DNA from 2 places in the Brevibacillus sp. SAFN-007a genome. Region 1 is predicted to be linked to the other one. Evidence: a T-box and tRNA genes for the amino acid it is inferred to sense, from the RefSeq annotation. Region 1 holds a T-box; the other holds one or more tRNA genes.
The links. The T-box of region 1 lies ahead of serS (serine--tRNA ligase). A T-box ahead of a tRNA ligase gene usually reads a tRNA of that ligase, here a tRNA-Ser.
Positions count from the first base shown of each region.

Region 2: it encodes a tRNA-Ser, which carries the amino acid that the T-box ahead of serS (serine--tRNA ligase) is inferred to sense. The anticodon was not compared.

Region 1 covers NZ_JBQCKK010000015.1:336-14,925, reverse strand. Annotated here, with positions in the region: gene ACTHO6_RS15470 (helix-turn-helix domain-containing protein) at 1-117, shown strand, start outside; gene ACTHO6_RS15465 (stalk domain-containing protein) at 437-1,192, opposite strand; partial or broken gene ACTHO6_RS15460 (IS3 family transposase) at 1,803-2,033, shown strand; partial or broken gene ACTHO6_RS15455 (ATP-binding protein) at 2,061-2,244, shown strand; gene ACTHO6_RS15450 (hypothetical protein) at 2,296-3,480, opposite strand; tRNA gene ACTHO6_RS15445 (tRNA-Arg) at 3,714-3,790, opposite strand; gene aceA (isocitrate lyase) at 3,888-5,177, opposite strand; gene aceB (malate synthase A) at 5,212-6,819, opposite strand; gene serS (serine--tRNA ligase) at 7,296-8,576, opposite strand; T-box leader at 8,628-8,848, opposite strand; gene pdxT (pyridoxal 5'-phosphate synthase glutaminase subunit PdxT) at 8,982-9,557, opposite strand; gene pdxS (pyridoxal 5'-phosphate synthase lyase subunit PdxS) at 9,568-10,452, opposite strand; gene ACTHO6_RS15415 (D-alanyl-D-alanine carboxypeptidase family protein) at 10,562-11,869, opposite strand; gene guaB (IMP dehydrogenase) at 12,084-13,544, opposite strand; gene ACTHO6_RS15405 (YaaC family protein) at 13,712-14,590, shown strand, end outside.
Region 2 covers NZ_JBQCKK010000001.1:304,319-318,908, reverse strand. Annotated here, with positions in the region: gene ACTHO6_RS01580 (DUF3907 family protein) at 100-612, opposite strand; gene ACTHO6_RS01575 (ABC transporter permease) at 706-1,881, opposite strand; gene ACTHO6_RS01570 (HlyD family secretion protein) at 1,874-3,064, opposite strand; gene ACTHO6_RS01565 (TetR/AcrR family transcriptional regulator) at 3,101-3,703, opposite strand; gene ACTHO6_RS01560 (BTAD domain-containing putative transcriptional regulator) at 3,912-7,112, opposite strand; gene ACTHO6_RS01555 (sporulation protein) at 7,231-7,854, opposite strand; gene ACTHO6_RS01550 (copper amine oxidase N-terminal domain-containing protein) at 7,920-8,705, opposite strand; gene ACTHO6_RS01545 (exo-beta-N-acetylmuramidase NamZ domain-containing protein) at 8,996-11,272, shown strand; gene ACTHO6_RS01540 (acyl-CoA synthetase) at 11,333-12,901, opposite strand; tRNA gene ACTHO6_RS01535 (tRNA-Ser) at 13,250-13,338, opposite strand; gene ACTHO6_RS01530 (aldehyde dehydrogenase family protein) at 13,421-14,590, opposite strand, start outside.

The DNA of each region.
Region 1 (14,590 bases):
CCCACTCCCTTTTTGGACATTGACGGGTTAACGGAAGAAGAACTGACGGAAATCAAGCGGCATATCGAATTTGTCAAATGGAAATCCAGGCATAACGAGCCGCAGGAAGACAGCTAGAGAACCGGGAAGCGTTCTCTTCAAGCCTAAGCATGCAGGAGCGGACGAATCGCTTGCGTGCCTGTCCGTGCGATCGGCACCGTTTGCGCTTGGCTCACGGTAGATGTTCGCCACCCCCTGTTCGAGACTCCCCCTAGAAATGACGCCCATGCCGGGCGTACAGACGAAAACCCCTGGACGACAGGGGTTTTTGCGTGGAAGGACCGCTTCAATGGATCAGCGCCAATAAACTCTTGATACTTTATAGAGCTATAACTGTGACTAGCAAAATTCTAAGTTCATACCAATTACCTTACACGAATTGATATTGCTAAATGACTTATTCTGCTGTTATTCCTGTACCTTTTTTGATCTTCTTATTCTCATAATCCCAGTTGTACAGGGTCGTGCTGTTTAACTCCCCGTCTGTATCAAAAGTCTGCACATATATGGTATTTTGTCCCCCACTGTATAAGCCAAACACGCGATTGGGAGCATCACCTACTTTGATCTCTCCCAGCGATGTAAGTTTCCCTGTTTCATATTGAAGGAGTTGTAAGAAAACCTCACTTCCGTTTCCATAATGGAATACATAAATTTCATACTTGCCATCATTGCTGAAGTAGTCCAGTTCAGCGAGTGCGGGAGTGAGCGAAAGCACCCCCGAACTTTTTCCCTCTAATTCTGCTGGAGCAGGAATAGGAAGTTTAATGCCGTGCATTCGATCTTCAAGCACTACTGTATTCCCAGGATTCCAGATAAGATGTAAGCCTTGTCCAAGCGGGGTGTCCGTTGACGCTGAAGTAGTGCTAGTCAATGTTGCATTGGGGTCTGTAAAACGAACCGCAGGAGTCTTGTTATCCCACTCCTGCTTGATCCCGAGCATATTGGCTACAGTTGCTACAGGAGCATATACGTTTCCGTTATAAATAAACGGTTCAGCTTTCGTGCTAATCGTCTGTCCGTTAACAATTAATTTTATGTTCGCAAACCGTGCTGAGATTTTCTCCATTAAACTTTTAGCAAAAACTGATGTTCCTCCAAAAATAAGAGTAAAGCCAAGAACACCTGCTAATATGTAATTCCATTTTTTCATGATAAATATCCTTTCTAATTTCAGCATGATAATAGACGAAGTATTTGGAGATTAGTTGCGAAACGAAAATAGCATTGCAACCTTCATTAGATCCATGTGATCCATGTGCCAATTATAAGCCTTTTACCAGAAACAAATCGCGCCCTTAAAAGGAACACCTTTAAATCCGAATAAAAGAGCTTGCCAAACAATCACCTCCATTCAATCAGGTACATCATTCCTCACTTTTCTCACATTCTTTGACACTGGCACTTCATATTTTTCCCTCTTCATCTGACTACACCACCTACTGTAATTAATCATTTCCACATTCTTCGAATTTTTCGTTAAGCTCACAACTTTCCCCTCCCTTTTGTCGTCTATAACGAATTGTTTAAAAAGAAAAAATTAGAAGAAAATAGGAAATGCAGAGCGGCGATTGTGGCGGAATATGACCTCACAGCCTCCGCTTTAGACCGCTAGATCAAGCAGGCTCAAACAACAGGCTCCTTGTGCGGGTCCAAACAAGGACACTGCACGGATTTCCCGCGCTTTTGCGACGGTACAAGGCGATTTACGCCAGATTGAATGGTTTCATACCGACTGTGGCAGCGAGTTCAAGAATCAAAAGATGGATGCGCTTTTGGAGACGTTTGAAATCGGCCAATCCCTAAGTATGAAAAGCTGTCCGTACGACAACGCTGTGGCTGACACCTACAAGGTCATGAAAACAGAGTTTGTGAACCAGATGAACTTCCAAAGTCTTCGTCACCTGGAGTTGGAATTATACGATTACGTGAACGGTTTTAACAAGCATCGTATTCCTGGAACATTAGGCTATATGACGCTTGTTCAGTATCGCCATACAGACCTTAAAAAGTTGTCTGATTTACTGTTGACAATCCACAAGAGTATCGGTGAATGGGGGGAACTGATGGGCGATCCGATACTTGCTACAACTATTCTGGATCGGCTCTTACACCATTCCCACATCGTCAATATTAGAGGGAACAGTTACCGACTCAGTGAAAAAAATGAGGACTGGAGCCTACGGCTCCCCCTCTTCTACCTAACCAACAAAAATCGACGGGTGGGTCAAAATTAAGTCGGCGTTGACAGCCAATCTATTCATGGAAGATGATGAGTTCATTTTTACATGGATCAAAATCCGCAAAGCCAGTTCCTAGCTTTATTGAAGAGTCATCTAATAAACTGTAATATAAAATTTCATTAGTTCTAAATTTTTTGGTAATAACACACTGGGAATTTCCCTCCAATATTCTTTCGTCAGGCGAAGTAATAAAAATGGTGTTTTCGTTCTCCAAATCGATGAGCCTCTGTTTCTCCCCCTGTTCCTTAATCAGAAAGTAGTTCCCATCTGATTGTTTTACTCTATTTTCTACCCCTTCTATGGTAGTTTTCTTGCAGATTTGTCCAGAATCAATCTCAATCATTTCCGTGTTATGAAGGTCGAAATTGTATCTGCAATAAAAAATAGGACCATGGGAAATCATCAAAGAGAAAGCACTTTCGTTCATACATGAATCCAGGATCGAGTCGACTCCAATTGGCACCGATTTTTTTACCCTAGTAATAAACTGCTTTATTTCCAGGCAAATGATGCTCTCCTTTGCTTCTAAACTCCTGTCACAATGATTTTGGTTCTTACGCACTTGATAAGCTCTTCTTTTTTCTGATACAGTGAATCTTCCCGTTTTCAAAAAAAGATAGGCATCGCCGTTACATTCTTGTATATACAGCTGATCGAATCGGGAAAACAACTCATGATCCCCCACCATATCCGGTATCGGATACAGCCTCTTTTCGACACTATCCAATAGGAATACTTGAAAAAAAGATGAGGTGTTAGCATCATCACTCATCTTTGGCAACGCGACAATGCAATAGCGCTCATCCATACCATATAATTCCATATGGGCTATCGTTGAATTTCCAAGATGCGATCCATTTTTATCCGCGAGATTGATTGAACAAATAAATCTGTTCGTAAAGGTATCACAATCGAAGTTATAAAATTCTACCCGTACTTCATGATTGTCCCATTCTGTTGAGGCATAGTACATAAAATGATGATCGCTTACGTGATTACTTGTAATGCCAACCGGCTTCGGAAAAAACCACTCTTCAAATTCATTGAAATGTACATGGTATTTCACAAGCTTATCGAAGTACATATCTTCGTGTTGAATGTTTTTGTACACCAGGAAAACTATACGATCTTCTAGACCTATCATGGACGGAACAATATTGTTGTTTTCAAATCCCCGTACATTTACTACTCGAATCATTTTTTGCCTCCAAACGATATGATTATCTATTTGATCTCCCCCGCGAGTATTTGGGTGATTATGTGGGTAATATCCATCCAGGAGATCACACAGTTATTTATAAGCCAGGCAATTAGACCAGCAGTTTCATGCCGATTGAAACCACAGTCCCCCTCACTTGAAAAGGGAAACGGTTGGTCATCAAGGTACCCATAAAAAAAGAAAAAGCCTTGGTGACTCAAGGCTTTTTTGTATGGCGTCCCCGAGAGGATTCGAACCTCCGACCTACAGTTTAGGAAACCGTTGCTCTATCCTGCTGAGCTACGGGGACATCAATTTTTCTCTTCCCATTATAAAAAGAATCACGTCATTTGGCAAATGAAGGACTAGGAGGCTCATCCCCCTAGTCCGCCGTTGTGTACCGCTATTTAGTTGTGCGCGAACTGCTCTTCTTCTGTCGACCCGGTCAAAGCTGTGGTCGAAGAATTTCCGCCAGCGATCACTTGCGCTACCTCATCGAAATAGCCGGTACCCACCTCGCGCTGATGGCGAGTTGCTGTATAGCCGTAAACCTCGCTCGCGAATTCGGCCTGCTGCAATTCGGAGTAAGCCGCCATTCCGCGATCGCGGTAGCCGCGTGCCAGCTCGAACATGCCGTAGTTCAGGGCGTGGAAGCCTGCAAGTGTGACGAACTGGAACTTGTAGCCCATCTCTCCCAATTCCTCCTGGAAGCGAGCGATCGTTTGCTCGTCGAGCTTCTTCTTCCAGTTGAAGGACGGGGAGCAGTTGTACGCCAGCAGCTTGCCGGGATATTGGGCATGGATGGCTTCCGCAAAGCGACGTGCTTCCTCCAGGTTTGGCTCGGACGTTTCGCACCAGATCAGGTCTGCGTATGGAGCGTAAGCGAGTCCGCGGGCAATAGCCGCGTCCAGGCCGCCGCGCAGGCGGAAAAAGCCTTCAGGAGTCCGCTCGCCAGTGAGGAACGGCTGGTCTTGCGGATCGACATCGCTCGTAATCAGGAAGGCGCCGTTTGCGTCTGTACGCGCTACGATGATCGTCGGAACGCCCATGACATCAGCAGCCAAGCGGGCTGAGATCAGGTTGCGGACAGCAGCCTGCGTCGGGATCAGCACTTTCCCGCCCATGTGGCCGCATTTTTTCTCGGAAGCGAGCTGGTCTTCAAAATGCACACCGGCGGCTCCCGCTTCGATCATGCTTTTCATCAATTCAAATACGTTCAGAGGCCCGCCAAAGCCCGCTTCCGCGTCAGCGACAATCGGAGCAAACCAGTACGTATCGGTGCCGCCCTCGGATTGGTCGATCTGGTCGGCTCGTTGCAAGGCCTGATTGATTCTTTTTACGACGTGGGGGACGCTGTTTGCCGGGTAGAGGCTTTGATCGGGATACATTTGACCGGAGAGGTTTGCATCCGCCGCCACTTGCCAGCCGCTCAAGTAAATCGCCTTCAGCCCTGCTTTTACCTGCTGGATCGCCTGATTCCCGGTCAAAGCCCCCAACGCTTTGATATGATGCTCGGTATGCAGCAGATTCCACAGCCGCTCCGCCCCCAGTCGAGCCAACGTATGCTCGATTTGGACAGACCCGCGCAGGCGGTACACGTCCTCAGCCGAATACGTCCGGGTAATCCCCTTGAAACGCTCGCTGTTCCAGCTTTGCTCAATCTGTTGAATCGCTTCCTGCTTTGTTTGTTTGCTCATTTTCTTTTCCCCCACTCGTTTTTATATGATGGTTTTATAGATAGCGATAGCCCGGTACAGTCAGAAAATCCTCGAAGTCGTCCTCCGTCACCAGCCTCAGGAACAGCTCGCCGGCAACCTGAAATTTGCTGTTTTCATAACGTTCCTGGCCAATCGCTTGTTTCAATGCCTGCAATTCCTCGCTCAGCCATTGCTTGACCAGACCCTCGGTGATCTTGCGGCCATCCTGGAGCACACCTTGTCGATGGCGAATCCAGTGCCACACCTGAGCCCGGGAAATTTCCGCGGTCGCCGCATCCTCCATCAAATTGTGGATCGGCACTGCGCCATACCCGCGCAGCCACGCTTCGATGTACTGCAAGCCTACGCTGATGTTGGTGCGCACGCCTTCTTCTGTGATGACGCCCTCTGGTACAGCCAGCAGATCGCTTGCCGATACCTGCACGTCCTCGCGTTTATACCAGATTTGGTTCGGCTCCCTCATCAAACGGTTGAACACTTCCATCGCCACCGGCACCAGGGCGGGATGGGCTACCCACGTACCGTCGTGTCCGTCGTAGGCTTCCCGCTCCTTGTCAGCGCGTACTTTGGCGAGCGCTTCCTCGTTTTTGACCGGGTCGTTTTTCACCGGAATTTGTGCCGCCATCCCGCCGATGCAAGGCGCCTGGCGCTTATGGCACGTCTTCACCGCCAAAGTGGTGTAGGCTTTCATAAACGGAACGGTCATCGTCACTTGCGCCCGGTCAGGCGTGATGACGTCCGGCTGATTCCGCAGCTTTTTAATGTAGCTGAAAATGTAATCCCAACGCCCGCAATTCAGTCCTGCGCTATGCTCCCGCAGCTCATACAAAATCTCATCCATCTCAAAGGCAGCGAGAATCGTCTCGATCAGAACCGTCGCCCGAATCGTGCCGCGCGGAATATTCAGCTCCTCCTGCGCAAACACAAACACGTCGTTCCAGAGGCGCGCTTCCAGATGGCTTTCCAGCTTCGGCAAATAAAAATACGGGGCTGTCTTGTTGGCCAGCAAGGCATCGACATTGTGGTAAAAGTAGAGACCAAAGTCGAACAGGCTGGCGGAAATCGGCTTTTGATCGAGAAGGATGTGTTTTTCATCGAGATGCCAGCCACGCGGCCGTACGATCAACACCGCCGTCTTCTCATGGAGGGTGTAGTGCTTTCCTTCCGGGCTGGTGTACGATATGTTGCGGCGAACGGCGTCCTTCATGTTGATCTGACCCTGAATGGTATTCTCCCAGGTAGGCGAGTTCGCATCTTCAAAGTCTGCCATGAAGATACGCGCGCCCGAATTGAGCGCGTTGATAACCATTTTGCGGTCGCCAGCAGGCCCGGTGATTTCCACTCTGCGATCCAGCAGATCAGGTGGAAGAGGAGCCACTGTCCAATCTCCGTTGCGAATGTCGGCTGTTTCCGGCAAAAAGTCGGGCAGTTGACCGGCATCTATTTTCCATTGGCGCTCCTTGCGATCGGCAAGCAACTGCCGCCTCCTGTCGCCAAATGCTTGTTCCAGCTTGATGACGAACTGAATGGCTTCCGGCGTGAGAATATCCTCGAAGCCGGAGCGCATCTCGCCGGTGATCTGGATTTCCAGCGGATACGGGTTTGTTGGAATCGCAGTCAAAACGGTTCACCTTCCTTGATAGCATTGAGTTATTATGGTACAGATAGAATTTTGTCGAATTATTATAGTACAGATGGTACAAAAAAAATGGTCTAATCCTGATATCCGCTGCCACTGCAATGACTGCAGCTCACATGTCCATCTCCCAGGCAATGATGGCAAGACACCCCGTGGTCATCATTACCAATGCCTCCGCACCTTGGGCAATTTTGTTCCCCGTTACCTTCACAACGATAGCAGTCCATTTTCATTCCCTCCTTATCTGTATTAAAACATTGTTCCTGTGATTTGTTTTTATTATATAACAGAGATTGGTACAGTGCAACACAATTTTCTAAAAATTATAACTGTATTAGAACACACTTTCCAAGCTGCCTGCTACGCTTTGCTTTCACGGCTTTCCCGGGCAAAAAGAAAGCAGCCCCTGACCCGGTTTCGATCAAAGGCTGCCGTCTTTATGCGTTTTTTTCCGGCGCTTATTTCGGCGCGATTTTTGCTACGCCACCCATATATGGACGCAGCACTTCCGGAATGGTGATGCTGCCGTCTTCCTCCTGGTAGTTTTCCAAAATAGCCGCTACGGTACGGCCGATGGCCAGACCAGAGCCGTTTAATGTATGCACGAATTCCGGCTTCGATTTCGTGTCGCGGCGGAAACGAATATTGGCGCGACGAGCCTGGAAGTCTTCGAAGTTGGAGCAAGACGAGATTTCGCGATACGTATTCGAGCTTGGCATCCATACCTCCAGGTCGAATTTTTTCGCGGCCGTAAATCCGAGATCCCCTGTGCACATGCTCATGACGCGGTAAGGAAGTCCAAGCAGTTGGAGCACCTTCTCTGCGTCCTTCACCAGTTTATCCAGTTCCTCGTAGGAATCTTCCGGTTTGACGAATTTCACCAGTTCCACTTTGTTGAATTGGTGCTGGCGGATCAGACCGCGTGTATCGCGACCTGCCGACCCTGCTTCCGAGCGGAAACAAGCACTAAAAGCGGCATAGTAACGCGGCAAATCGGCTCCATCCATGATTTCATCGCGGTGCATGTTGGTGACAGGCACCTCCGCGGTAGGGATCAGGAAATAGTCCGGTCCCTCCAGCTTGAAAGCATCTTCCTCGAACTTCGGCAATTGCCCGGTTCCGGTCATGCTTGCACGATTGACAATATACGGCGGGATTACTTCCTCGTATCCGTGCTCGTTGGCATGCAAGTCCATCATGAAGTTCATCAATGCGCGCTCCAAACGAGCCCCCAGCCCTTTGTAAAAGACAAAGCGGCTTCCCGTTACCTTTGCGGCCGTCTCAAAATCGAGAATCCCTGCCTGGCCCGCCAACTCCCAATGCGGCTTTGCCTCGAAGCCAAAATGGCGCGGCTCGCCCCAGGTCCACGCCACAACGTTGTCGTCTTCCGTTGTGCCAATGGGTGTGCTCTCGTGCGGCAGGTTAGGCAAGCTCAGCAAAATCAATTCCAGCTGCTCATCCAGCTGGCGAAGCTCTTCGTCCAATGTCTTGATCCGCTCATTTACTTCCTTCATTTCCGCAATCAGGTGGTCGGCGTTCTCTTTGTTGCGCTTCAACACCGCTACTTGTTCCGATACGGTGTTCCGTTTATTTTTTAGCGCCTCTGCTTCCTGAATCACGTGGCGGCGCTTTTCATCCACCTCTGCAAATTGATCCAGCGCCGAAATATCTTCATTGCGATGCGCCAAACGGCGTTTTACTTCTTCCAAATCCTGACGCAATACTTTTACGTCCAACATGTTCGAACCCCTCCGAATCCGTAATAAAATGCAAAAAACACCCGTCCCCTCATAAGGGACGAGTGTTGTGTACCCGCGTTGCCACCCTCGTTGATACATGCCCGACCTGGCGCATCTATCCACTCCATCCGTCATAACGGGACGGTACCGGGCAAAGTTCATTCCTTTGCCGCTCCGAGATGGATTCCCTCACATACCGGATCGGTTTGCACCTACCACCGACTCTCTACACCAGGTTGATGTGAAGTACTTGTTCTCGTCATCGCATTCTCATTCTTGCATACTTCTATTGTTAACTGTACTACAGGTTCTATACGTATGTAAAGGCCGCTCCGCCATCATCTTGTCCCCAAAAAGAAAAGACCGGCATGAGGAGTGCCGATCTTTTCGCAAGCGTTGCTTTTGTCAGCTTCGGTATTCCTTCACCATGTCGAGGAAGTATTTGTGCAATCTTGCATCTTCCGTCAATTCCGGGTGAAAGGCCGCTGCCAGGTAGTGTCCGTCTCGTGCTACCACGATTTTTTCTTCGTACTTGGCCAGCACCTCTGCGCTTGCTCCGACTTCTACGATATAGGGCGCCCGGATAAAGACTGCCGGGTAATCGGCACCGACGCCAGCGACAGGCATCGTTACCTCGAAGCTATCCTTTTGGCGGCCGAAGGCATTGCGTTCCACCTTGATGTTCATCAACCCGAGATGGCAGTCATCTTGCCCCTGGATCTCTTTTGCCAAAAGAATCGCGCCCGCGCATGTACCGAAGATCGGCTTCCCTGCATTTCCGAACGCGCGGAGCGCCTCCATGAATCCGTACTTGTCCATCAGCTTGCTGATCGTCGTGCTTTCTCCGCCAGGGAGAACCAATCCGTCGAGATCGTCCAATTCTTCCACTTTTTTTACGGGAACGGCTGTCGCCCCTGCCTCTTCCAGCATGTGCAGGTGTTCTCTTACCGCCCCTTGCAAAGCGAGTACACCGATTTTCATCCTGTTCACCTTACCAGCCGCGCTCTTGCATGCGGTCCGCTTCGCGAATTTTGGAAATCTCGATTCCGGTCATGGCGCTTCCCAGACCTTTGGATACGCGAGCAATCAGTTCGTAGTCGGTATAGTGCGTAGTCGCTTCTACGATCGCGCGAGCGAATTTCTCCGGATTTTCCGATTTGAAAATACCGGAACCGACAAACACGCCGTCCGCACCGAGCTGCATCATCAGCGCCGCATCCGCCGGAGTCGCTACGCCACCCGCCGCGAAGTTCACTACAGGCAGCTTGCCGGTTTTGTGTACTTGTTCCAGCAGTTCGTAAGGAGCACCGAGGTTTTTCGCTTCTGCCATCAGCTCATCGTAGGACATCGCTTGAACTTTGCGGATTTGCGCCATCATCGTGCGCATATGGCGAACGGCTTCTACGATGTTTCCGGTTCCTGGCTCACCCTTGGTACGGATCATCGATGCCCCTTCACCGATACGGCGAAGCGCTTCCCCCAGATCGCGCGCGCCACATACGAACGGCACAGTAAATTCCTTTTTGTTGATATGGTACAGATCATCGGCCGGAGTCAACACTTCACTCTCGTCCAGGTAATCGACACCCATCGCTTCCAGCACGCGCGCTTCGACAAAGTGTCCGATACGAGCTTTTGCCATAACAGGGATCGAAACAGCGTTCAGTACTTCCTCCACAATGCTCAGATCAGCCATACGAGCGACTCCACCAGCTGCACGAATGTCAGAAGGTACGCGCTCCAAAGCCATGACAGCTACGGCACCGGCAGCTTCCGCAATTTTTGCCTGCTCGGCGTTCACGACGTCCATGATGACGCCGCCTTTTTGCATTTCAGCCATACCTTTTTTTACGCGGGACGTTCCTACTTGTACCATGTGAAAATTCCCCCTACATCATGAAGTCAGAACCGTAACTGTTATGCTCTGTTATGGTTCCTTGTTACCGTCATTGTAAACGATAGAGGAGGGGGAAAACAACCGTTATTTAATTTCCTGTTCCGCTACTGAACAAATTTCCAAAAAATTGAATGATGCTGCGGAAGAACAAGCGAATCCAGCTGGCTTCTTCGACTTCCTGGCTGGCGACCAGATCTGCGCCTGCTTTCGCTGCGTCTTCCGGCTGCAAGTAGTCGGTGTCTTTGGCGCCTTCTTCTTTCAGGACAAGTTTCCCGATGACCTGACCTTGCTTGATTGGGGCGGTCAAGTCTTGATACGTGACGGTCGGCGTGAATTTGGTTTCTGCTCCGATTTTGGTCAGCACGTTCACTTCGGTGGCTGTTACGGCGGGTACGCTGAGTTCTACTCCGTTCGTTACAGGTGCGGTTTCAAACCCTTTCACCGAAACATTTTTATCCAATTGCTTCGTTAGTTTGAAATTACTGAATCCATAGTCATAAAGCTTTTTGGTTTCCACAAAGCGTTTTGTTTTGCTGTCTGTTCCCATCACAACCGAAATCAATCGCATGTTATCGCGAACGGCCGTACCCGTAAAGCAATTGCCTGCTGCTTGTGTATAACCCGTTTTTAATCCATCTACACCCGGATAGTAATTGGGTAGGTCAGGCAACATCCAGTTGTTATTCGCCATTTTTAATTCATTTTTCGAACCGGGACGGAAGGTAAAACGCGGGATCTTCGATACTTCCAACGCTTCCGGGAAATCGCGAATCAGATTTCTGGCAAGGATGGCAGAATCACGGGCGGACATCAGATTTTCCACTTGGTCGGTCTTGATGGAGTACGGCCCCAGTTCATTCGCTGGCAAGCCACTGGATGTGACGAAGGAGGTATTTTTCATCCCAAACTCGGCAGCCTTCTTGTTCATCATCTGCACGAAGTTCGCTTCACTGCCTGCGATCTTTTCAGCAAGCAGTACCGTTGCATCGTTGGCAGAAACGACAGCCATGGCATTGTACAGCTCTCTGACCGTAAAGGACTCCCCGAGATTCAGGTACACTCCGGAGGTATCGGAGATTCTTGCTACATAGAAGGCATATTCACTAACAGGTACCTTCTCATCCCAACTGATTTTTTTCTCCTTGATCGCTTCCAACACGAGGTATTCGGCCATCATCTTGCTCATGCTGGCAGGAGGCAGCGGGGCATCTGGATTCATGCTGTACAATATTTTTCCTGTTGATGCCTCTACCAGAATGGCTGATTTAGCTGCCAGTTGCAGATCAGCTGCAGGTGCTGCTTCCACCTTTGTCGCTGCTCCTCCCATTCCGGTAGCAAACATAGCGACAGAAAGGATAAAACCTGTCAGTCGTTTTGTCCAAGTAGTTCGCTTCATTGTTTCTTCTCACTCTCCAGTTTCTGTCATTAGTTCAAAAGGTAATGGCGCACCAAGTGTAAGTTTAACATACCATTACGATCGCATTGAAGTCCAAATAGGCTCATGAGAATCGTGCACGTTCACTATGATTTGTATCAATTTTTTTTGCCACTACCCATTTGGTAAACTAAACCCCCCTTTCTGGAGAGAAAGGGGGGTAGTTCTTTTTACCCTATGAGATCGAGTAGTTTGGCGATTCCTTCGTAATTTGCACATCGTGCGGATGGCTTTCGCGCAAACCGGCACCAGTGATGCGGACAAATTGGGAGTTCTGAATCAGATCTTCAATCGTTTTGGCTCCACAGTAGCCCATTCCTGCACGCAAACCGCCAATCAACTGGTAGGTCACATCAGCCAAAGGCCCTTTGTACGGAACACGGCCCTCGATGCCTTCTGGAACAAGCTTTTGCTCGTTCTCCTGGAAGTAACGATCCTTGCTGCCCGCTTTCATCGCACCAATCGAGCCCATACCGCGGTATACCTTGAAGCGACGGCCTTGAAAAATCTCAAATTCGCCTGGGCTTTCCTCTGTTCCGGCAAACAGGCTGCCGATCATAATCGCCGAAGCACCCGCCCCGATTGCTTTTGGCAAATCACCGGAGTATTTAATGCCGCCATCGGCAATAATTGGAATATTGTATTCGCGAGCTACTCGGGCACAATCGTAAATGGCGGTGATTTGCGGAACTCCGATACCCGCTACGACACGTGTCGTGCAAATCGAGCCTGGACCGATCCCGACTTTTATAATGGATGCTCCTGCTTCGATCAGGTCACGAGTAGCTTGTCCTGTCGCAACATTTCCTGCCACGATGGTCAGGTTGGGGTATTCCTTGCGAATCGCTTTTACTGTTTCGATGACGCCTTTGGAATGCCCATGCGCCGTATCGACTACAAGCATGTCCACGCCCGCCTGCACAAGCGCCGCTGTACGTTCAAACGTATCTGCGGAAACCCCTACTGCCGCCCCACACAGCAAGCGTCCTTGCGGGTCTTTGGCTGCTTGCGGGTATTGGATCGCCTTTTCAATGTCTTTAATGGTAATGAGTCCACGCAAAATATTATGCTCATCGACCAACGGCAACTTTTCGATTTTATGCTTTTGGAGAATCGCTTCCGCTTGCTGCAGGGTGGTTCCTACCGGAGCCGTAACCAGATTCTCTTTTGTCATTACTTCCTTGATTGGTGTCGAGTAGTCATGCACAAAACGCAAATCGCGATTGGTCAAAATCCCGATAAGATGCTTTTCTTCGTCGACAATCGGAACACCGGAAATGCGGTATTTCCCCATCAGAGCATCCGCTTCTGCAACGGTGTGATCCTGGGTCAAAGAAAACGGATTGGTAATGACGCCACTTTCCGAGCGCTTCACGCGGTCTACTTCACTCGCCTGTTGCTCGATCGTCATGTTTTTATGAATGACCCCGATACCACCCTGACGAGCCATCGCGATAGCCATGGCTGATTCCGTTACCGTATCCATTCCGGCACTGATCAGAGGGATGTTCAAGCTGACCGTTTCGCTCAGTTTTACGCGAACGTCTACATCCCTTGGCAACACTTCGGATTTTGCTGGAATGAGCAGTACATCATCAAATGTTAGTCCTTCTTTGACAAATTTATCTTCCCGCACAGTAGAAAGCCCCTCTCGGCAAATATTTTAAGACAGTTTAACAAACGGCATAATTTACTGTCAAGGAATGAGTAAAATGTTCGGTTATGGAGTTTATTAGACAGATAAATCAAAAAAATAATTAGAAAAAACAACCAAAACACGAAAATTGTTGGAAGGTGGTCACGATGAATCCTGCATGGAAAATGTTCCGTTTTTTCGAAACGGAGCCTACTGCTCGCAAATATTTGACAGCCTGCTACGACAGCATGGGATTGGAGCATGCTGATCGCCTGGCCTTTCACCAGAGCTCTCGCTTTCTTTTTTTATGGAAGCAGGCGAGGAAATTTTATACAACAGCAGCAAATGCCGATCTGTCCATCCAGCCATTGCTGCTCTTTTATGGATGCTCCCATCTGCTCAAAGGCATGCTCCTCACTCGCGATCCGTCCTATCCCCAAAACAGTCGAGTGCTTCAGCATGGGGTCACCACCCGAAAGCTGAAGAGAAACACTTACTTGCTGCTAGAGGATGAGGTTCGACCACAAAAAGAGGGCTTTTTTGCTTTATTGGCCCAGCGCTTTCATCTTTCCCCTTTGCAGGATCGCTACGCGATGCATGATTTGTTTGCTTCCATCCCGGCAGTCAGCGATGTTTACGCCGCTCTGTCTGAAAAACCGCAACACTGGTTGCAAGTAGACTGGAGCAAAATCTACAGAACCGAGCAAGCCCCCTCTGACAGCGAATCGTGGGTCCAGATTACTTTTCCCGAGAAAATGGACGGGCCTTTGGCGTACTCGTCAGAAACCTTTATTCAATACATCAACAGAGTCCGAACGGAGAGCTCCGGTTTGCAAGTACACTGGCGAGAAGGGAGTCCCAAGCAGGTACTTCTTCCCTCGTCCGCCTTGTCGCACCTGGATCGGCACCCTTTGTTTCGCTGGCATGCGCATCGTCTTTTCTTTTGGAATGGCTCATCCGATTCTCTGCCTCTTCCTGAGTGGGCCAGTCACTTTTTACTTTTGTATTTGCTGAGCATGCTTTGCAGATATGAAACGGAGTGGTGG
Region 2 (14,590 bases), on a different contig from region 1:
CCCGGATAAAAAAACCGGGCTTGCGTCAACAGCTTGACGCAAGCTTCCTTGCTCGCATGCGGCATGAGGCCGGGTCTCGCAAAAAAACAAGCACAGGGTTTACACCTGTGCTTGTTCGGTATGCCGCCGTTTTTTGGCTATATAGTCATTTTCGTAGTATTGCAATTCATCGCGCATTTGTTCAAACACTTTCGACAAGGACAAGGTCAGCTGTTGCAACTCGGGCGTTACCTGCTTGCGGAAAATGATGCAGTCCTGACCCGTGTAGGCATAGCGGCCGTCTTCCTCATAAACCTCGCCTTTGGGATAATAAAAGTAATTGACACAGGTGTGGTACACCTGATACAGGACTTCCTCGGCAAACTCTTCGTTAAATCGTGCTCGGCGCAGGGATACCCCCAGCCTGTCGTACGCATTTTCACAGTAAACCAAAAGGTGGCGCAGATCGGAAAGGTACGTTCGATAATAAGCTTCATACTCCTCCGGATCGCCCGATGCAGATACTAGACTAGGCAACGTAACCTGATTGAGATAACGCTCCAACTCCATGCTTACCTTTTTCAATTTGGTGTACGTTTCTTCGCACAATTGTTTCAGATGAGTCGCTGACATAGTGTCCCCCTTGCGTTGAAGAATCTGCCTTTTTTAAGTAAGTATATAGGATAGATTCTTTACAACACAAGGGTTTCTTTTCTGCAAATCTCGCTAAACCGTTGTCGTTTCAGCAGTTACTTCCTTTTTTTCCCTTGCCTGTAACAAGTATAGGACGTACGCGAAGAACAGGCCTAACACGGTCATGAAGCCTAACACCGCCAAATCGTGGGTGACGTAGGACAGGTCATGCCCTTTGCTCAAGATCTCCCGCACGCTGTCCAGGAAGTAGGTCAATGGCAACGATTTCCCAATCGCGGCAACCGCCGTCGGCATCGACGCCAGCGGCCATGTGAAGCCGGAGAGCATAAACGAGGGAACGGCAATCATCATCGCCGTCTGGGTAGCTTGCAGCTGGTCTTTGGCGAAGAAGGAAATCGCGTAGCCGATGGCGAGCACTGCCAGGTTAAAGGCCGTTGCGACCAGCATCAGGTCAACCGTGCTGCCGTAATAAGGAATTTCGAACCCTTTCAGCAGCAGGGTGAAGCCCAGGAACACATTCAGCGTGCCCGCCAAAAAGTACGGCAACAGCTTGCTTGCGGTAATGGCGAAAAAGCTGTGGGATGCCAATGTTTCCTTCCAGGTTCCCGCTTCTTTTTGCTGGGCCACCGACAGGACAATGCCGAGGAACAAAACTTGTTGCAGCACGGTTCCCGTCAAGCCGAAGACCATGAAGGACATGTAGCTGAACGTTGGATTGTACAGGACGCGGTAGCGGTAGTCAATCCCGGTGAACAGGTTTTTCCCTTCCTCTCCCCAGCTGCCCTTCGCTTCCATTTTCTTCAGCGTTGCGCCTGCGGACACGGATTTGACTACGGTGCTTGCGGCGCGGACAGCGGTGTTCGAGATCATGATGTTACTGCCGTCAATGACCGTCAAAACCTCTGCGGGCCGTCCGGCTTTGATATTTTTCTCCAGCTCGGCCGGAATGATCAGAGCGATATGGGCCTCGCCCTGATCCACCAGACGCATGGCTTCCTCTTCCGATCCGACAATAGACGTAATCCGGAACGTCTGATCGACCTCAAACGCACGGTACAGCTCGCGGCTCAGCTCTGACTGGTCCGCATCGACCATGACAGTCGGGATGTTCATCACTTTCTTTTCGCTGTACAAAAAGCCGAACAACGTCAAGTAAAGGATGGGCACGATAAACAGGACATTGCGAATTGTTTTATTGGCAAACAAATTTTGCCATTCGCTCCAGAAGAGCCGGGGGAACTCACTCACCTTCAACAGCTCCTTCGAGCTTCCATTCGACCGTCAAGCCTGGCCGAAGCTCCGGATCAGATACGAGCAGCTTCACCTGGAACGAACGGATGTCGCGATCGCCCAGCTCCTGGGTTGCCTTTTTGACGGCAAAATCAGCCGCCGGGGCAATCGTGGCAATACGGGCCTCTACTTCCCGCTTGAGCGCAGGGACAAACAGCTTGACGGTGTCGCCTGGCTTGATCTGACTCAAGGCATATTCGCTGACGTACAGCTTCACATAGTGGTCGGATTTCGCTTGCAGGGTAAGGACGGTAAACCCTTGCGCGACCAGTTCGCCTTTTTGCACGGCCACGGATTTGACCACGCCGTCCACTGGCGCTACCAGCTTCGTATTGTTCAGATACGCCTCGATTTCATCCAGGGCGCCTTTGGCTTGCCGCACACCCGCCTCGGCTGATTTCACATCCAGCTCCTTCAAGCCTACCTGGCCGCGTGCAGCCACCGCTTGCTTGTAGGCTGCCTTGGCCTGCTCAAGTTGTGCCTGCGCGGCATCGACCTGCTCGCGGCGCGCTCCGGACTGGGCCATTTTCAGCTGTTCGTCAGCGGCTTTCAGCTCCGCTTGCGCTTTTTCCGCCTGCAATTGCGCTTCCTCCACCTTTACCTGGGGAACGGCTCCCTCTGCCAGCAGCTTTTTCATCCGCTCCAGATTCGCCATCGCAATCTCATTCGACGTTTGGGCCGCGTGCAGCTTCGCTTTCAATTGGGCGATTTCTTCGCTGCGCGCCCCGTTTTTGTTTGCCGCAAGCTGGGCCTCGGCCGAGCTGACTACCGCTTGCGCCTGGTCTACCTGGGCACTGCTTGAGTCATCCGCAATCGACACGCCTTTTTTCGCCTGCTCGAGCTTCACCTGCGCCAGTCGGTAGGCTGCTTCCGCCTGTTCCTTTTTCGCCAGCAACTCTTCGCTGTTCAGGGTAGCGACCACTTGCCCTGCCTTCACTTCATCACCTTCCTGAAACGCGATCTGTTCGATGGAGCCACCCATTTTAAACGACAGGTCCACTTCCGTTCCTTCGATGACACCTGTCAGTTGTGTCGATGTATGCCCGGCCAGACTGCTTCCGCCGGATGCGAACAAAACGGTTCCCAGCACTGCGATTCCGGTCACAAAACCGGTCACTCCGATCCATGCACGTTTATTCATTGTCGATTTCTCCTCTGTGTTGTTTCTGTATGCACCTTACGATTGGTTTGGTTGATTCGCTTGGTTCGCTTGCAGCATGCCTGCCAAAAAGCAGCGCAGCGTATGCCGGTTTTCCCTTGTGTCCAACGGCTCCTTGCGATATTGCTTGCGGATCGCCGTAAACCCGACCATGCCGAACAATCCCGAAGCAAGTGTCCCGATTTCGATATCCGGGCGTATGTAGCCTTGCTCCTGCATGTGTTTCAGATAGCCTTCCATCATCGTAAAATACCCCGTCAGCAGCTTGGCGACCGTCAAATCGCGCTGTTCGTCGCCCGTAAAGACGCTGAGCAGGAGGAAGCAAAGCTCACGATTTTCGGAAAAGAAGCGAAGATGCTCATCCAGCACATGCAGCATGCGATCCTCCAACGACAGCTCTTCGTTCTGCATCACACGATCCACATGATAAATCAGCATCTTCACGCCTTTTTCAATCACGTACAAAAATAGCTCCTCTTTTGTCGAGAAATGATAGTACAGCGTTCCTTTTGCTACCTGTGCCATCTCCGCAATCGCGTCCATCGTCGTTTCGCTATACCCCAGCTGGGCGAACGCGGTAAGCGCTCCTTGGGCAATTTGATCTTTTTTGGATGGTGCCATCACTCCCGTCCCCCTTACCTGTTTTGAACTGACTGGTCAGTACAAAAATCAGTGTACGAAACCATCCTCGTTTTGTCAACCGTCTGCGCATCATCCGCTGGCGTTTTTTTGTCAGGCAACACAGCCAATCGTTGGCCCTGGGCGATGGCGGAGCCTTTTCGCTGCCCTTGTGCTGGGCAGAAAAAAAAGACCGCTTTTACACGGTCTTTCATTTTTCCCGGATGCGGTTGTACGTCTCCTCTGTCGCTGGCATCGGCGCGACCCCGAGCTGTTCCTGCAGCTTGGCGACGCATTTTTTGTACCAGCGAATCGCCTGCGTCCGGTTGTTTTGCTCGTAGTAAGCCGTCATCAGCAGCCGATACGCTTCCTCCCAGCAATCGTCCACCCGCAAAATCGCCTCGCACCAGCGAATTGCCTTTTCCAGCTCTCGCTGCTCCAGCCGGATTTTCGCCAGCCTCTCCGCTCCCCGCAAAAACAGCGCCTGGACTCGCTCCCGTTCGTCCACGCACCACTCCTCGTAGCGGCACTCGGGCATGTACTCGCCCTGGTAGTAACTGAGACCTTTTTCCAGCAACAGCGCGGCCTGGCGTTCGTCCTGTTCGGCCAATCCCAAGGTGACCAGCTTCTCAAACTCCTCGACATCCAGGTGATAGCCCGATGCGAGATTGAATCCGTAGGAGCTTCCGTGCCGCTGGATAAAAAAGGTGTCGGTCCTCGCTGCCCTGTCCGGCTCCAGCGCTTTGTTCAAGGCATTGAGCGCGACCTTGAAATCGCGGATCGCCGCCTCCTCGACGCTGTCCGGCCACAAGCGATGCATGATTTCCTCCCGAGTCAGCAGGTGGTGGCGCTTCGTCAGCAGCAGCTGGAAGAGCAGCTTGGCGGTTCCGCGCTGCCATGCCTTCTCACTCAGCTCACGCTCCCCCAGCCAGACGCGAAACGCCCCCAGCGTCTGGATACGCAGCGTATAGCCGGGATGAAACGTGACATTTTGCAGGCCGAGGTCGTTCAACAGCTGGGAAACGTACTCCGGCGATACTTTTCGCCGCTCCGCTTCCAGCAGAATCGGCATCAGCTGCTGGACGTCGTAAGGGGTAAGCAAGGTCGGACGCTGCAGCAAAAAGGAGTATTCCCCTGTCTGCATCAGCGACAGCGCCTGCGTCACCGCGGGGACGAACAGCTCCCACCGCTTGCTGCGATACGCGAGAAAGCTTTGCCACAGCTGGCAAATCGCCACATGATAGCTGTCGCCGCAATGACTCAGCCGCTCCGAGCATTCGCGAAACGTCTCCAGCGCCTCTTCGTCTTTGCCGCATTTGGCGTAGGCAATTCCCATCGCCATCCGCACCAGGCTGCCCAGCCAGTCGTCGCGCATGGCTTCCGTCTCGTGGATGCCTCGCTTGCCGTGGGAGAGCGCCTGATCGAGTGCCTTTTGACTGGCGTGGAACAACGTCAGACCGAGCAGCGTCTCCGATTTTCCGCGCGTGGACTGCAATTCCTCCATCATCTGCAAGCCTTTTTCGTACAGCTGACGAATTTCATCGACAGGCAGTCCCTGGCTGATGAGCGCCGCATGCGCTTTGCGGACGTAGCCATTCGCCTCCACGAACGGGGAATGCGCCGCACGCCCCAGCTGAATGGCCGTCTCCGCCGCCTCCAGCCCGCGCTCCCACTCGCCGTTCAGCGCGTAGACAAAGGACAAGAGCAGCGACGTTTCCCGATACGAGCGCGTCAACGTCGGATGCCTGGTCTGCTCCAGCTGCCATTTGTTCTCCAAAAGCTGGATAGAGGACTTCAGCCGCCCCGTGCGAAACAAAAGCCGCGACTCCAATTCTACCTCTGTCTGCTGCTCCAGCTCCTGACTTTTCTCATACCAGGCCGCCGCCTGCCTGGAGTCTCCCCGATTCGTATAAATTTCGGCCAGCAAGCGATACAGCCTTGGCGCCATCTCGCTTTCCTGCTCTTGCGGCGGCAGCAGCTGAATCGCCCGCTTGAGCAGTTCCTCCGCCCGGACGCCCTGCACGCTGTCGAGATGGACTCTCGCTTTGCCTTCCAGCCCCCGGCACAGGCCGATCCGATCCTGCTTTTCCTCGCAAAAAGCAAGAAACTGCTCGTAGGAGGCGAATGCCTTGGCGTACAGACAGCGGTATCGCTCCACCTCTCCTTGATAGAACCAAAGCCAGTGCTCCTGCGCCTTGATCGAATCCGGCAGCAGCGACAGCCATTTGTACAGACCGTCCAGCACGCCTGCACGCAAGAACCGCTCCGCAGCCAGACAAAGCCACGCGCCGAGCACATCCCACTGCTCGATCAGGCGTAGCCGCTCAAAGGCCCGCTCCTCGTCGCCATTGCGGCGGTACCAGACGGCCGCCCCCTTGTTGACCCGCCGGTACATGTCCTGATGCGAGGCCAGCTTGCTCGACAGCAGCCGCTGAAACAGCGGATGGAAAACGTACATGCCCCGTTCATCCACGTACAAAAACAGATTGCGCCGCCTCGCCTCCAGCAGCATGTCCTCCGCCCCCGCGCCCAAGACCTGCTGGCAGTCTTCGCGCGTAAACGATTCCAATACTGCCGCCTCCATCAAGAACTGCTGCATGCCCTCGTCCAGTCCGACCCATACGTCCGCTTCCAGCAAATGCAGCAGGCGGGACAGCTCGTGCAGGCTGTCAGAGAGTTTGAAGCCCCGGGCCATTTTTTCACCGATCGAGCGCAGCGCGATCACCCAGCCACGCGTGACCTCCTCTACCTGCTTCCATTCATCGTCAGTAAGCGCGATATCGTACTGATCCGCGTACAAGGCTTCGCTCTCTTCCAGCGTAAACGCCAAGTCGTCCGCCGCAAGCTCCAGACATTCGCCGCGCGCGGCGAGCAGCTCCAGCTGAGTCCAATCGGGACGGACGCGCGTCAAGATCGCCAGCTTGACGCGATGCGGCAACAGTTCAACCAGCCGGGAAACGAAACAGTCGGCTGCACTTCCGGCGGCAATCCGGTGATAGTTGTCCAGGACGATCACAAAATCGTCCGGAAGCAGGACGCATTCCTGGGCAAACCATTCCGCGAGCCGCTTGGCTTCCGCCGGATACTCCTGCCCCTGTCCCGGCTTCAATACGGCATCCAGCGACTGTCCAAAGCCGGGCACCACACGCCGGATGCTCGCCAGAAGACACCGTAAAAAATCGCCTACAGTCGCATCTTCCTCGGCAATCAAATACCAGGAGGCAGGACGCGCTTCATCGTGCAAAAACGTGGCAAAGGATGTGGTTTTGCCGTAGCCCGCTCCGGCGTGGATCAGACAGAGCTGGGCATGCGCCAGGAGCCGCAGCTTCCTCGCCAGCGCAGGACGCCGCAGCACGTAAGGCTTGTGCGAAGGAAGAGTGATTTTGGAAATGGGTACCTGGAATTGACTCATCGGTTGCACTCCTTGCCGTTCACCTACTCTTCCAGACTATTTTCCCCATTTTCGGCAAAACTCCTGCCACATGCCCCGCTCGACAAAAAGCCCACCCGGGCATCCAGGTGGTCTTTTGTCAATCGACGAGATTGTAGCCTTTCACTGTATAGCCGATGTCATTGACCAGCACCTGGAACTCCTCGTTGCTGACTTCCTCGCCGCGAAGGATGCGCTGGTGCATATCGGCCAGACGATCGTATATCGCCTTGTTTGTGGACACGTACATCAGATTGAAACGCGACTCGCTCTGCAACCTGCTGCGCAGACGGTCGACCACGCGCTTTTGCAGCGCATCTGTATGGCCATTGTCGTTGCGAATGATTTTTCCAGGGGTATACGGGATCGACGGACGGGGATTGACTTCATCGGGTTTTGGCGTATCTGTTGGCCATACACCGACCAGCAGATTGTCCTTGTATGCCAGCACCTTGATATCGACTACGCCCGGCAACCTTTCCGCATGCCGCTCCAGCAGGGCGACGAGATGCGGCTCGCGGTTATGGACCATTTTCTGGCTCATCATCGCGGCGGGACCTTTGTCCCTTCCTACGTTGTCATTGCGAACATTAATCCCGTACGCATCGAATTTGGCCGGGCTTCCGTTGCGATCCTCGGTGCCTTGTTCTTTGTTTGGCGAGCAGCCTGTCATCAGACCGACAAGCAAAATCGACGCGCATACGCTTACACCTATTCGCTTCAACAAAAAACACCTCCTTGCGCATAGTGTGGTGCGCGGGAGGTGTTCTTACTCAGGAAGTGGCTGGCTTAGTTTACGGGCTGGAATTCGCCTTCAAACGTATCCGCTTTACCGGCTACTTCTGCCTTCACCGTGAACTGGCGAATGCCATCGTGCGTCGTTTGGAAAAACTCAAAGGTTCCGTCTGCGTTCACATCGACAGAATAGGAGGTTCCTTCCAATTCCACGACAACCTCTGCCTTCGGGTCTACTTTCCCTGCTACTTTATAGATCCCCATTGGCGACAAGAGAAAATATTGGCCTCGGACGCTTTCCTTGTCGATCAGACTCACCGTATCCTGCTGTTTGCCCTCTTCCGCAGGCTTGGTCTGCTCCTGAGGTTTTCCTTCTGTCCCATTTGGGTTCGAAGCGGCTTGATCCGCAATCAAAACCGTTTGCGTAGCCGGGTCCCAGTCGACCTTGTAGTTCAGCGCCTCGGCAATGAAGCGTACAGGCACGACGGTGCGCTGGTTGACGATTTGCGCAGGCACATCCAGATGGATGGTTTGTCCATTGCGCTTGGCAATTTTTTGCGAGATGACCAGGCGGATATTGTCGTTTCCTTTGTCAATCGTCACGGTTCTCGTTTTTTCGTTCCAGTCGACTTGGAAGCCCAATGTTTCCGCAATGGGACGAATCGGCACCAATGTCCGGCTGTCGCGGATCAAAGGCTTTTGATCGGGAAATACAATCGCTTTTTTATTGTACGTCACCTTGACAGCCGTCTGCGCAGCGACGGGCGCTGCCGCGGCAGAGAAGGCGGCCATCGGCACCAAAGCAAGTGCCAGCACGAATGATGCGAGTTTTTTCAGCAAAAAGGTTCACTCCGTTTCCGAATAAGATTCACACGATTCCTAATCTACTATAGGCTTGGGGCCGTTTCAAGCCATTCCTGCAATGGCCTGCCAGGATCGCACTGTCATTGTAGAAGGAAGCAAGCCGCTTGGACAAGCAGGAATCAGCTGGAAATCGGTTAGAAAAGTACGGGGTTCCTCTGCCTTTAGACCCAATTTCAAATTGTTACAAAAATACAACCAAATTGCTGGCAAAAACCGTTACAATGAACAAGAAACGACAGTACTTTTCTTCGAAAGAGGCAATGCTGATGAAAAAGTTGATTCCCTTCCTGATTCTGGCACTCATCTTGACCTTGCTTCCCCCTGGGGGCAGCTCTGCCAACACCGCTGCCATTCAATTGGGTAGCGACGTGCTGTTCGACCGCTTTCATCCACTCATCGAGGGGAAAAAAGTCGGATTGCTGACCAATCAAACCGGCGTCAACAGTCAGGGAACGAGCACGATCGACCTTTTGCGCCGGGATCGCTCCGTCACCCTCACCGCCTTGTTCGCTCCCCCGTACGGGTTGGATGGCAGGGCGCAAGGGGGAACGCACACCGATACGTTCCTTCACCCGGTGTACGGCATTCCGGTTTTCAGCCTGGATGACCCGACCCGTCAGCCGACTGCGGACATGTGGCGGCAGGTTGATACGCTTCTCGTCGATTTGCAAGACATAGGCGCTCGAACCTCTCCCTACCTATCGGCGCTGCAATACGCCATGACGGCTGCCAAGGAGCAGGGAAAGCAAGTCATCATCCTTGACCGTCCCAATCCGCTAGGCGGCACCATCGTGGAAGGGCCCGTGTTGGAAAAGCCGTATCAGTCCTCCATCGGCGTAGACGAGCTGCCTTTGGCTCATGGAATGACCATCGGCGAGTTGGCTCTGTTTTTCAACCGTTCCATTGGCGTTGACCTGTACGTTGTTCCGATGCAAGGCTACACCCGGACGATGCTCTACCCGGAAACCGGGCTGAACTGGGTTCCGCCCTCCCCGCCCCTTCCTGATCTGACTTCTGTCTATGGCTATATGGCAACAGGACTTGGGGCAGGCACGCCTGTTACCCCGAGAGACTATTTCACCTGGGTGGGCGCAGAAGGCATCGATTCTGTGCAATACGCCGATCTCATGAACGGAAGCTTGCTGCCTGGCGTATTGTTTCTCCCGGAGAAAAAGGAGAAGGCAGGCGGCGTACGGCTGCATATTTACGACCCGCGCAGCTTCCGTCCGGTCCAAACCGGGATGTACGCGCTCGCCTATGCGAGACAGCTCCAGCCGTTTCCCGTACCGCTCGGCACAGACAAGGAAATGACACTGTTCGAGCAGATGATGGGCACCAACAAAATCGGCCAGCTGCTTGCGCAAGGGAAGAGCCCGCACGAAATCGTTGACTCCTATGCAGACGCCCTGAACAAATTCACGGAGCTGCGCAAACGCTTTTTGATCTATAACGACGTACCGTTCGTTCCTGTCGCAGCTATCCACAGCCAGCCTGCGGTGCCCGGAACAACGCAGACGCCTGACACGGCTACTCCAGCTCCCAAGCCCGGAACTGCCCAACCGCCTGACACGGCTACTCCGGCTCCCAAGCCCGGAACTGCCCAACCGCCTGACACGGCTACTCCGGCTCCCAAGCCCGGAACTGCCCAACCGCCCGGCACGGCTACTCCGGCTCCCAAGCCCGGGACTGCCCAGCCGCCCGGCACGGCCGCTCCGGCTCCCAAGCCCGGGACTGCCCAGCCGCCCGGCACGACCGCTCCGGCTCCCAAGCCCGGGACTGCCCAGCCGCCCGGCACGACCGCTCCGGCTCCCAAGCCCGGGACTACCCAACCGCCTGGCACGACTGCTCCGGCTCCCAAGCCGCCAGCTTCGCCAGCGCCGAAGCCGGGCGAGAAAATCGCTTACTTGACGTTTGACGACGGTCCTTCACCTGTCACGCCGCATATACTCGATACGCTGAAAAAATACCAGGTGAAAGCCACCTTCTTTATCGTGGGCAGGCATGTCCCCGGAAACGAAGCGATCCTGAAACGGGCGGTTGCAGAAGGCCACGCCATCGGCGGACATACGTACTCGCACGATTACCAGGTGGTTTACAAAAGCACCGAGGCCTTTTTCGCCGACTTGGAAAAAGGCAACCAGCTGATTGAAAAAGCGATCGGGACGAAGCCCGTGCTGTTCCGCTATCCGGGCGGCAGCACCAATACCGTCAGTCTCAAATACCAGGATCCGAAACGGTACAACAACCAAAAAACAGTCATGAGCGCCATTAAAGCCGAAGCGAACAAGAAAGGCTATACGTTCATCGACTGGAATGTCACCAACGGAGACGCCCGCAGCAACCATTACACGGCCCAACAGGCGCTCGCCAACATCAAGCAGCAGGTGAAATCGCAGAAAGAAATTGTCGTGCTGATGCACGATGCCAGCACCAAATCGCCTACTGCACAAGCCCTTCCGGAAGTCATCGCCTTTTTACAGGCAAAAGGCTATCGCTTCGCAGCCATCAGCCCTGACCATCCAACGGTCTCCCATGTGAAGTAGGATAAACAGGAAAAACCCGCTCGACGAACCGGTTCATCCGGGGTCGGGCGGGTTTTTCAGCTAGGTGGTCGGAAGCGTGTCGTAGCGAAGGCGCAGTTCGCGTTTTAGTATTTTCCCGCTAGGGTTGCGCGGCAGGGTGTCGGTGATAAAGACGTACTTCGGCGCTTTGAACGGGGCGAGCCGTTCCTTGCAAAATGCAAGCAGTTCCTCTGACGTCACGGTCTCGCCCTCCTTCGGCACCACGACCGCCGTTACCGCCTCGATCCAGTACGGGTGCGGAATGCCGATTACGGCCACTTCCGATACGCTTGGATGCTGATAGATCAACTCTTCCACTTCCCTGCTCGCTACGTTTTCGCCCCCCGATTTAATCATGTCCTTTTTGCGGTCAACGACCGTGATGTACCCTTCCTCGTCCATGATCCCCAGATCACCGCTGTGAAACCAGCCTCCCTGGAAGGCAGCGCGCGTCTTCTCTTCGTCGCGGAAGTAGCCGATCATGGCGTGGCTGGTCCGGTGCACAATCTCACCGATGCTGCCTCTTGGCACCTCGATGCCCTCCTCATCGACAATCTTTGTCTCCACGTTCAGCGCCGGCTTGCCTGCCGAGCCTGCTTTGCGGATCTGGTCTCTCGGCGGCAACACGGTCGCCAGCGGGGCTACCTCTGTCTGTCCGTAAAAGTTGTAGAACTGTGCGTTCGGCAGACGCGTCCCCAGCTCCTTCAGCACTTCCACAGGCATAATCGCCGCTCCGTAGTAACACTTTTGGAGGGAGGAAAGATCGCGGGAGGCAAAATCGGGCGAGCGCAGCAAGGCAATCCAAACCGTCGGCGGACAAAACAGCTGCGTCGCCTTATGCGTCTCGACCATTTCCAGCATCAGGCCGGGAGTCGCCTGCTCCAAAATAATGCCGGTACCGCCCAAATAAATATAGGGGCCGAGGAAGCAGTGCAGCTGTGCGCTGTGGAACAACGGAAGCGCGTGGATCGCCACGTCGTCGTGGGACATGTTCCCGTCAATAATCGTGCTCACGTACTCGGACAAAATGCTGCCGTGCGTCAGCATGACCCCTTTTGGCCGCGACTCCGTACCGCTCGTGTACAAAATGTGGGCGACATCGTCGTCGAAAAGCTCCTGCTCCGGCTCGTCCGTGCGCGCATCCTGAATCAACGTGCGAAACGGCACCCACTCCCCTTCCGGCTTCGCCGGTCTGGAGATAAGCGACAGCAGCTTCGGCGAAAGCTTGGCCTGGCCGATGGCCGCTTGCGCCACGGCGAGAAACTCCGGCGCCACAAAGCAGGCGCTCACCTCGGCATGCCCCAGAATAAACGCCACATCGTCAGTCGTCAGCATGAAGTTGATCGGCACCAGAATCAGCCCCGCTTTGGCCAGCGCGAAATTGAGAATGACAAAGTCCATCGAGTTTCTGGACAGCACCGCCACTCTCTCGCCTTTTTGCAGACCATGGGCGAGGAAGGTGTGAGTCGCCTGATTGACAAGCTGGTCCAGTTCACCGTATGTAAGCGCTTCCTCTTCGAACTGCAAGGCGATCTTGTCCGGGTAACGCATTCGACTTCTTCGCAGGATGTCACCAAGCGTATTTCTTCTGGCTCGCTGGGCTTCGTTCATCATGATCCCCTCCCTCAACCTCGTTTCCTTTTATTATATCGCAATTTTCTCTCTACTGTTTATTTTCTGATTTTTTATCGCATAAAAAAAGCGGCAGCCCCTTCTGCCTTATTGAAGCTGCCGCAGGCCCCAAGAAACAGTCGAGTCCTTGTGTTCAGCATATCTCATCTCGCGCCAAGCTTCGATATTGGTTCTTCTGGATTTTCAGGAAAAAAACGGCTGGTCTGTCCAGCAGCCGTCATGTGCTGTTGGACCCGACTTTTGGCCGTTTCCTGTTGAAAAAGAAAAAGACCTCTTCCGCAAAAAAGAGATCGTGCCCGCTTCGCTTATAGACTGCTTGACAAAAGATGGCGGAGGGAGCAGGATTCGAACCCGCGTGAGCTTGCACTCTAACGGTTTTCAAGACCGCCCCGTTATGACCACTTCGGTATCCCTCCGCGTTGCTACTTCATTCAAATCCACTATAGCACAGCCCCAAGCGTACTTGCAAGCGCCTCCAAACGAGGCCGCCGGGCTGACTCAGCGCTTGACCACCACGAGCTTCAGCTCGCTCAGCTCGTCAGTGGCATATTTGACCCCTTCTCTTCCCAGACCGCTTTCCTTGACGCCCCCATACGGCATATGATCGACCCGAAAAGTGGGAATGTCGTTGATGATGACGCCGCCAACCCGCAGTTCATCCGCCGCTTCCAGCGCAGAGGCCAGATTATTTGTATACACCCCTGCCTGCAAACCGTAGCGCGAATCATTGACCAGCCGAATCGCCTCTTGCATGGACGCGACCGGATGAATGAGCACGACCGGACCCAGCACTTCCTCGCGAGAAATTTTCGCTTCCGGCGGCACATGGGTCAATACGGTCGGCAGCAGCATCCGTTCCACCACTTCGCCGCCACAGGCAAGCCGCGCTCCCTGTTGCACCGCCTCGCCAATCCATTCCAGTACCCGCTCGGTCTCTCGCGGATGAATCATTGCGGAAAAATCGACGTGCTCCTCAAGCGAGTCGCCGCCGCAGAGCGCCTTCGTCTGCGCCACAAAGCGGCTGAGAAACTCGTCGTACAAGCGGTCTGCGACGTACATGCGCTGAACCGACGTGCAGACCTGACCGGAATAGGCAAACGCGCCAAACAGGCAGCGCGGGATTACCTCGTCCAGTTGCGCGTCGGAATCGACGATGACCGCAGCGTTTGCTCCCAGCTCCAAAATCACTTTTTTCAGGCCCGCGCGGTTGCGAATGTCGATCCCGACCGCCGGACTTCCCGTGAAGGTCAAGGCGCGAACTCTCGGGTCTGTCACCAGCGTTTCGCCCACGACGCCCGCGCTGCCTGTGACGACGTTCAACGCCCCGGCCGGAAGTCCCGCCTGTTCTGCCAGTTCGGCGAGAAACAGCGCACTGAGCGGCGTCTGGGAAGCAGGCTTCAGTACCACGGCATTGCCAGCGGCGAGCGCGGGTCCGACCTTGTGCGCCACCAGATTGAGCGGAAAAGGAAACGGCGTAATCGCCCCGACGACGCCCAACGGCTCGCGGACCGTGTAGGCCAGGCGACCTTCTCCGCCGATTGCGGCGTCGAGCGGGATCGTTTCTCCGTGCAGCCGCTTGGCTTCTTCTGCTGCAAACCGATACGTCTGCACGGTGCGGATCACTTCCCCGCGCGCCGTCCGGATCGGTTTTCCCGCCTCAAGCGCGAC